Linked DNA regions of Methanococcus voltae. Each later gene encodes a partner of the first gene's protein in a complex. Links are inferred from orthologs where the notes say so. Each region holds a gene or a part of one and is shown on either strand. Other genes may lie near its edges.

Region 1 (4,864 bases):
TTGGACCATAAAACAGAATATACGAGTTTTTATTTGAATACCCTAAATAATTACATATCTCAAAATGGAGAAGTGCCTCTTCAATTTAGTGCTTATCCAAAAATATTCCAGTTTTCAGTAAATAATGATGTGAAAAAAGCTTTAAATGCAGAGGGTTCTTATTTCGTATTGGGTAGTTCAAACGGAGATAATGATAATAACCCTGAATTACATTATGATAATTTTAGGGTAAGAAAATATGCAAATCCTGAACCTTATGTTTCAGGTTGGACATTAGGAAATAATTTAGTTTATATATCACCGCCATCTTATTCTGAATCATACGAGTTAGGCGGTTCTAATGCCGTATTTGTAGAAAACCCTACAAGTCCATCAATTGTAGATATGTTGACAGGAATAAATAACTCTGATTGGGGATATGGGATTACAATAGCTTCATATCTCTAACTTTTTTAATTTTTAAACATTTTTTTAAACATCTTTTATATTTTTAAACATTTTTTTAAAATATTTTTAATATTATTTTATAAAATGTTTTAACATCTAAAAAAATCTAAAAAATAAAAAGAATAGTGGTATATAAAATTAAAGTATTAAAAATATGGATATATTATTTTAATAAACCCATTGCTTTATTTGTCATTTCAATTGATTTAATGTTATCTTCTTCCATTTGCAACATAGCCCTTATACAATCTACGTTTTCAGGAATCACATCACTTTCTTGGTGTACTGCTTGCATCATAAAGATTTCATTGTCAATTACGTTTATACTTTCTTCCCAAACAGGAATTTCGTTTAAATCGTATCTCAATCTTCCCATATCTCTTGACATTTCAATTAAAGCTGCTGTTGAATCTAAACCTTCTGAAGCTTTCACGGTGAAAATTCTTGGCGTTTTAGCAATTGCATCTACTATATCGTCTTTTGTAGCTCCTGTAGTTTCAACCATTAATGAGTGCATGTGCATTAATGTTGTAGGTACTATAACAGCTGATGAAATAATTTTTCCTTTGAATTTTTTGATTACTGATTCTACATCTGGGCCGTGGTGTGAAGGTACATCTGTTGATGGTATAATTGCGTTAACAGGACCTTTTTTAGAGTCGTTAGGGTCTACCGCTCTTCTTATTAATACAACTCTTGCTTTTAAAACGTCTGTAATGGAATCTATGGCATATAATGACCTGCATAATCCTGTTGTATTACATGAAACTAATCTAATAGCATCTTTGCCATAACATCTATCGTAGCTCCACAATGAGTTAAAAGAGTCTTCTGCATCGTTTGCTTTTTCTCCACCCTGAATAATGGCTTTTACATTATTCTTTTTGTAAAGATTTTCAAGATTTTGTTTTCCTATCTTTTTAGGGGCTCCATCTACTACTAAATCAGCATCTTGAATCACATCATCAATTGTTCCGGATATTTCCAAACCTGCTTCTTCAAATAGGTGAGCTCTTTCAGGCACTGCAGCATATAATTTATAACCCTTCTCTAAAGCCATTTTTGCTTCAAAATCAGGTTTTGTTTTTGTAACACCAATTACTTCCATATCTTTTTGGCAAGCTACTGCATCAGCTACTCTTTTACCAATCGACCCATACCCATTTATTAATATTTTTGCTGTCATTACATCACCATTTTTCTTTTTATGTCCTATTTTCATCTTTATGTTATAATATGGTATATTATCGTATTACTTTTTAATTTTAAATATCGATAATTAAGGATGTTAAATTTTAATCTGTATCTCATATAATAATTTGTATCCTATGGTATTAATATTTTATATTGTTTTGTATTATCCTATATTATTGGAGGTAAATAAATTATTCTAAAATTATTAATAATTATAATAGTACAATAGTAAAGTAATATGACAATACAATAACATAATAATACTCTTAAAAACATACGAATAAATATTATAGATGATACACATATAAGTTAATAAATAACTTTAAAATATAAAATTATATAAAGGACTATATTCAATATTATAAGATATTTATAAACTAAATTATATCATATATTCTAAAATAAGGTAAGATATTATGTATTTAAATCTAATAAAAAAGAAATAGATAAATACAATTGAGAAAATAATAGTGTAATAACCAATATGAAAACTAAAACAAAATATGCTGATAAATTTGTATTTTATTATTAAAATTTATTATTAAAATTTATTATTAAAATTATGTAATTTAATTTTGGTTGACAATTAGACTAAAATAAAATAAAATATTGCGTATACAGGAGGAAGATTATGCAAATGGTTCCAGGAGCATCAGGATACGATAGAGCAATTACAATATTCAGCCCAGAAGGTAGATTATACCAGGTTGAGTATGCAAGAGAAGCTGTTAGAAGAGGCACTACAGCCGTAGGTATCAAATGTAAAGATGGTGTAGTTTTAGCAGTCGACAGAAGAATTTCAAACAAGTTAGTCGAAGTATCATCAATTGAGAAAATATTCCAAGTCGATGACCATATCGTTGCTGCTACATCAGGTTTAGTCGCTGACGCAAGAGTTTTAATAGACAGGGCAAGAACAGAAGCTCAAATAAACAGAATCACCTATGGTGAAAAAATAACTGTCGAGGCACTTTCTAAAAAAATCTGTGATATTAAACAAGCTTATACACAGCACGGTGGAGCAAGACCATTTGGTTTAGCACTTTTAATTACCGGAATTGATAAGCACAGTGCCAGATTATTTGAAACAGACCCAAGCGGTGCTTTAATCGAATACAAAGCTTCTGCAATCGGTTCAGGCAGACATGTAGCAATGGAACTTCTTGAAGAAAAATACGATGAAAATATCACTGTCAAAGAAGGTATGGACTTGGCAATATATATTTTAAACAAAATAAATCCTGAATTAAATGCTATTAGCGTAGATATGGCAATTGTAAAAGATAGTGAGAAATTGGTTGAGAAAAAATCAGTTGAAGAAATTGAATCAGTTATTGAATACGTTTCAAAAGCTATCGAAGATGAAAATAAAATTCAAGAAGAAAATGAAGAATAATATTTGAAGAAAATATATTTTAATAGGTTATTGTTAAAAAATAATTTAAAATAATAATTATTTTTCATTTTTACAATATTGGGTATTTACAATATTATAACTCTATTATTTAGTTCTACATTAAATTTATATTAAATCTATATTAAATTTGCATTATTATTTTATATTAGGTTATTTTAGTGTAAAATTATTTTGTTCGATAAAACAAGTGATAAAAGGGGTATTATGGCATCATTAGATAATGCGGTTATGGCAAGACTACAATCACACGGTGAAAAATTTGAAATATATGTCGACCCATATTTAGCAGCTAAATATAAGGAAAATCAATCATCTGCGGATATTTCAGACATTTTAGCATCAGAACATATCTATAAGGACATTGCAAAAGGAGAAAAAGCTCCTGATGAACTATTAATGAAAGTATTTGAAACTTTAGATGGTAAAAAAATTGCTGAAAAAATATTGATGAAAGGACAAGTTCATTTAACTGCAGAACAGCGAAAAGAAATGCAGGAACAAAAAAAGAAGCAAGTTATATCTTTTATTGCAAGGAATACTATTAATCCACAAACCGATACTCCTCACCCTCCAAAAAGAATTGAAAATGCTATGAATGAAGCAAGGGTTTCAATAGATTTGTATAAAAGTGCTGAAGAGCAAGTAAATGACGTGATAAAAAAACTTAGGTTAATTTTACCTATGAAATTCGAAAAAAGAGAAGTGGCTGTTAAACTTGGTGGGGAATATGCAGGTACACTATACCACTCTTTGGCAGAATACGGGACTATTAAAAAAGAGGAATGGATGGGGGATGGCTCTCTTGTGTTTGTGATTGAAATACCAAGTGGTATTGAAAACGAATTTTATATGTTTTTAAATAAAATAACAAAAGGTTCTGTTCAAACAAGAGTTTTAAAAAGATTATAAATCTTTCTAAATTTTTCCAATTTTTATTTTATTTTATTTTATTTTTATTTTATTTTTTAGGTTAATTTTTAATACAATAATGCACAGTTCAAACTTGTAGTTTGGATATAGTTTTATATATTAAAAAGCAATACTAATTTTAGATAAATCATATAGTTGTTAGATGGGTAATAATCTAAATTATGTGATGATTCTTGTAATATTTTATACTATAGATAAGTTTATATTGTAGTATAGGATATTCTATAGAGTAAATATATCGTGGATATGTGTAAAACTTAATTTAACATACAACAAATATTACGTGCCGAATTTGTGTTTTTTAAAATTCAACACGTTTATGTATTAAATGGGCAAATGCTCATTTTAAAAGGATTATGATTTAAATTTGTATAATTTAGAAATAAATCCAAAAATGATGAAGTAATTTAGTAGTAATGCAAAAGTTGCAAAAAATACTAAAGAATACTAAAGAATACTAAATCAATAAATAATAAATATATTAAATTTATGAAAAAACACGAAATTACAAATTAAAGACAAAAAGGATGTAGTTTCAATATTTTAATTATTAGGTGATAATATGGTAGAATACAGCCACACTAAAAAAGTTGGTTCATCTGGTAGGTTCGGACCAAGATACGGTAGAAAACTCAGAGTAAGATTAAGAAACGTAGAAATGAAACAGAAAAAAGCATACAAATGCCCTGTATGTGGATTCCCTAAATTAAAAAGAGCAGGTACTTCAATTTGGGTATGCTCAAAGTGTAATGCTAAATTAGCTGGTGGAGCTTACACCCCTGAAACAGGTTCGGGAAAAGCTGTTACAAAAGCTATCAGAAGAGTTATTGATAGTAAAAACAGAGAAATTTAATTTAACAAATATTCTTACTTATT
Region 2 (3,895 bases), 160 kb from region 1 along the record:
TGAAGACAACCCTGCTAAAATCAAAAAATGTATCTTAGAAATACTTTCTGAAAATGATATCTTAATGACTACGGGAGGCACTTCCGTAGGCGATAGGGATTATACCTTTGAAGAAATTAGCAAATTGGGAGAAATATTATATCACGGGATTAAATTAAGACCTGGAAGACCTGTTGGATTCTCTAAAATTAAACATACTGATACTATAAAATATGTTTATATATTCTCAGGATATCCAGTAGCGGCAGCAATTCAGTTTGAACTACTATTTAATAAATATTTCAAACCATTGCACACATTGAACCTACCATTAACCCGTAATTTCGCATCTTCTTTAGGTAGAACAGACATTATGAGAGTAAAACTCATAAAAAAGTCAGATATAAATACTAATTCAAAACTTTTTGCAGAACCTTTACGGATATCGGGTAGTGGAGTAATTTCTTCACTATCTTCTGCAGATGGCTATGCCATAATTGATGAAAATATTGAAGGCTATGAAAAAGGAGATATTATAACCATTTATTTATTTAAACAGTGAAAATATGACACCGATATTGGCAGTTAATATGATAATATCATTAATTATGGGTTATCATACAAAGGAAATGTCTTTTAAAAAAATACCCTTAATTATAGTGATAAATATTCTTATTTATTATATTGCATACCTTGCATTTAATAATTTCAATAATCTATACGTTAATTTAAAAAATATCGACAATAGTTTACTATTAGAAATTATAATACTATCATATATAGGCTATTATTTAGGCGCATATTCAAAAATAATTATAAAAAAAGACAGATATAGCAGATAATTTAAAAATAATAACTTATATATTAAATTAACTAATAAAATAGAGAAATAATAGATATAAAATATATAAAAGAAATATTGATTAATTGATTAATTCTATTTTCTTCTTTTAATTTTTACAAAATCACCTAATGTATAGGATTCATTTTTAACTTTTGTATCCTCATAAGATTCAGAATCTTCATATAATGATAATCCCAAACTGCTTTCGAGTTTTTTAACGTATTTTTCTTCAGGTTCTAATTCCCCACGCTCTAATTTATGTAATGTAGATTCTTTCATACCAATTTTTAAAGCAAGTTCCTTAGTATTCATACCTTTCCTTTCTCTTGATTCACGTATTAAATCTCCGTAACCTTCCACAACCACCTTTAAATCATCAAACATATCTTTTTTATGACCCATAGGTTTTTTAGCCTTCTTAGGTTTATCAATAGTAGTAGGTGTTGCATTATTTCGGGAATATCGAGAATATGTATTTGGAGATTTGCCAAATTTAGCACATTCTCTACATAACATCATTTCGACACCCTCTACTTTTGATTTATACAATTCTGATGTAATTTTACCGCAAAGTTCACATTCCATAATATCACCTTTAATATAGTTTATATTGAATTATATTATCTTATATTTTAACATATATATTATTGTATATTTTTAAATATAACCAAAATCTATTAATTATATATAGTTTAACTACTTATTTAATTACATATCTAATTTTATAATTCATAATCTACTTACACTAACTCAATTAAATATATAAATATAAGAACTTAGAAATGTATTAAAAATATATAAGTAGTATATAAAAAATATATTAAAATATAATATTTAATTGTAAAATAAATAAATACTATTTATTAAATATAACAATATTAATTTAAAGTGTATTGAAAATTTAAGTATTTTATATAAAATATTAAAATAAGGATACCTCTTTAAAAATCGAGGAGGCATAACATGAACTATCCTGAAGACTATTCAAGCGAAATAAACGAATTAGACCTTGATGAATACAAGGAAAGGAATTATATAATGGATTTGGAAAATAAAATATTGAGAGCTGAATTGAAAAATAAAGACATATCAAGAGAAAATAGTCAGCTTAAAAAAGAAAATGAAATTTTAAAAAGAGAATTGGATAAATTAAGAATCCCTCCACTCATAATGGGTACTGTAATTGACAAAATAAGTTCCAGAAAAGTAGTTGTTAAAAGCTCTACGGGCCCAAATTTCTTAGTAAATATTTCACAATTTGTAGACCCTGAAGAAATAGTGCCTGGCGAAAGAGTTTGTTTGAACCAGCAAACACTTGCGGTAGTTGAAGTTCTTTCCAAAGAAAAAGATTATCGAGCTATGGCTATGGAAATAGAAGAAAAACCTAACATTACATTTGATGAAATTGGTGGATTAAGCACCCAAATTAGAGACATTAAAGAAGTAGTAGAATTACCATTAAAAAAGCCAGAACTATTTGAAAAAATAGGTATAGTACCTCCAAAGGGTATTTTACTATACGGTCCACCGGGAACTGGTAAAACTCTTCTCGCAAAAGCTGTAGCTTATGAAACAAATGCTTCATTTATCAGAGTAGTAGGTTCTGAATTGGTTAAAAAATTCATTGGCGAAGGTGCTAAATTAGTTAGGGATGTATTTAAGTTGGCAAAAGAAAAATCTCCATGTATTATATTCATTGATGAAATTGACGCTGTTGCAAGTAAAAGAACAGAGTCATTAACTGGTGGAGATAGAGAAGTTCAAAGAACATTGATGCAATTATTAGCTGAAATGGATGGTTTTGATTCTCGAGGAGATGTAAAAATAATTGCTGCCACGAATAGACCTGACATCCTAGATTCTGCAATATTAAGACCTGGTCGATTTGATAGAATCATTGAAATAGCCAATCCTAACGAAGATGGTAGAATTGAAATCTTAAAAATACATACATCAAAAATGAATTTGAAAAATGTAAATTTAAGAGATGTTGCAAAATTAACTGAAGGAATGGTTGGTGCAGATTTAAAAGCTGTTTGTACTGAAGCAGGTATGTTTGCAATCCGTGAAGATAGGGAATATATTAAATTAAGAGATTTTGAAGAAGCTATCGAAAAAATTAAAAGCAAAACTACGCCTAAAGAAGAAATAAAACCACAAGTATCATTAATGTATGGATAATTGTTTAAAATAATATCCGTATAAAAAATAAAATTTAATATTTAATATTTAATATTTTTTAAATATTTTTCTTTTTAAAACGTTATAAAACGTTAATTTTTAAAAAATAAATTAATTTCTCTTTTTGCACTTTCTAAACTATCTGAAGCGTGTATTATATTATTAGGCGTACTTAATCCATAATCGCCCCTAATTGTACCCATTTCTGCTTCCCAGGGTTTTGTAGCACCGACCATTGTTCTAACATTTTTTATAGCATCTTCTCCTTCGATAACCATAGCCAAAATAGACCCAGATTTCATAAAAGATACTAAATTGTCATAAAAATCTTTACCCTTATGCTCTCCATAATATTGCTCTAAAATTATGTCATCCAATAAAATCATTTTCATTTCTACAATGTTAAAACCTTTATCTTCAAATCTTTGTATTATTTTTCCCATCAATTTTCTTTTTATTGCATCGGGTTTTAAAGCTACAAATGTTCTTTCAATCATTCTACAATCCCTCGTATGTTGAATTATAAACATATGAAATATGAATTCACACAAATATTAATGTTTTTATTAAGATTAAAACACAAAACTTATTAAATACTAAAAAATGAGTTGTTGAAATGAATTATTATTTTAGTATATTTCAAATATAATTAAATACCAAATGTACTAAAGAATAATATTAAAAGAATATACCAAAATAATAAATTAATAAATAAATCAGGATGGTAAACTATGATTACAATTATAATGGGAAGTAAAAGTGATATAAAAATTGCAGAAAAAGCAACAAACATTTTAAAAGAATTTGAGGTAAACTATGATGTTAATGTAGCTTCTGCACACAGGACACCAGCTTTAGTTGAAAAGGTTGTAAAAAGCTCAAATTCAGAAG

The links. Proteins that work in one complex are often made in the same cells at the same time.
Region 2: the proteins of psmA (region 1) and J3E06_RS02510 are in contact, whole or in part, in a cryo-EM structure (PDB 6HE5), measured with the Archaeoglobus fulgidus proteins. The link is inferred for Methanococcus voltae from one-to-one orthologs. Residues at the interface, in WP_010877997.1 of Archaeoglobus fulgidus: Ala30, Arg33, Gly34, Ala35, Asp51, Arg53, Val54, Lys66, Ser79, Gly80, Leu81, Val82, Met166; in WP_010879468.1 of Archaeoglobus fulgidus: Asp391, Leu392, Lys393, Gly394, Met396, Phe397, Val398.

Annotation. Positions count from the first base shown.
Region 1 is NZ_JANUCR010000001.1:370,322-375,185, reverse strand. The notes cover bases 1,181-4,153. They hold psmA (archaeal proteasome endopeptidase complex subunit alpha), read left to right. Parts: upstream 1,181-2,269; coding sequence 2,270-3,037; downstream 3,038-4,153. Other genes in these bases: J3E06_RS01720 (ribosome assembly factor SBDS), read left to right, coding at 3,263-3,967; J3E06_RS01730 (type II glyceraldehyde-3-phosphate dehydrogenase), read right to left, coding at 1,181-1,633. In the rest of the region: J3E06_RS01735 (DUF2341 domain-containing protein), read left to right, coding at 1-447; more of J3E06_RS01730, read right to left, coding at 611-1,180; rpl37A (50S ribosomal protein L37Ae), read left to right, coding at 4,551-4,841. UniProt on the Methanocaldococcus jannaschii protein: Component of the proteasome core, a large protease complex with broad specificity involved in protein degradation. The M.jannaschii proteasome is able to cleave oligopeptides after Glu, Asp, Tyr, Phe, Trp, slightly after Arg, but not after Ala.
Region 2 is NZ_JANUCR010000001.1:531,126-535,020, forward strand. What follows is about bases 946-3,895. They hold J3E06_RS02510 (proteasome-activating nucleotidase), read left to right. Parts: upstream 946-1,786; coding sequence 1,787-3,004; downstream 3,005-3,895. Other genes in these bases: J3E06_RS02505 (multiprotein bridging factor aMBF1), read right to left, coding at 946-1,408; J3E06_RS02515 (nucleoside-diphosphate kinase), read right to left, coding at 3,097-3,501; purE (5-(carboxyamino)imidazole ribonucleotide mutase), read left to right, coding at 3,736-3,895. In the rest of the region: J3E06_RS02500 (molybdopterin molybdotransferase MoeA), read left to right, coding at 1-541; more of J3E06_RS02505, read right to left, coding at 917-945. UniProt on the Methanocaldococcus jannaschii protein: ATPase which is responsible for recognizing, binding, unfolding and translocation of substrate proteins into the archaeal 20S proteasome core particle.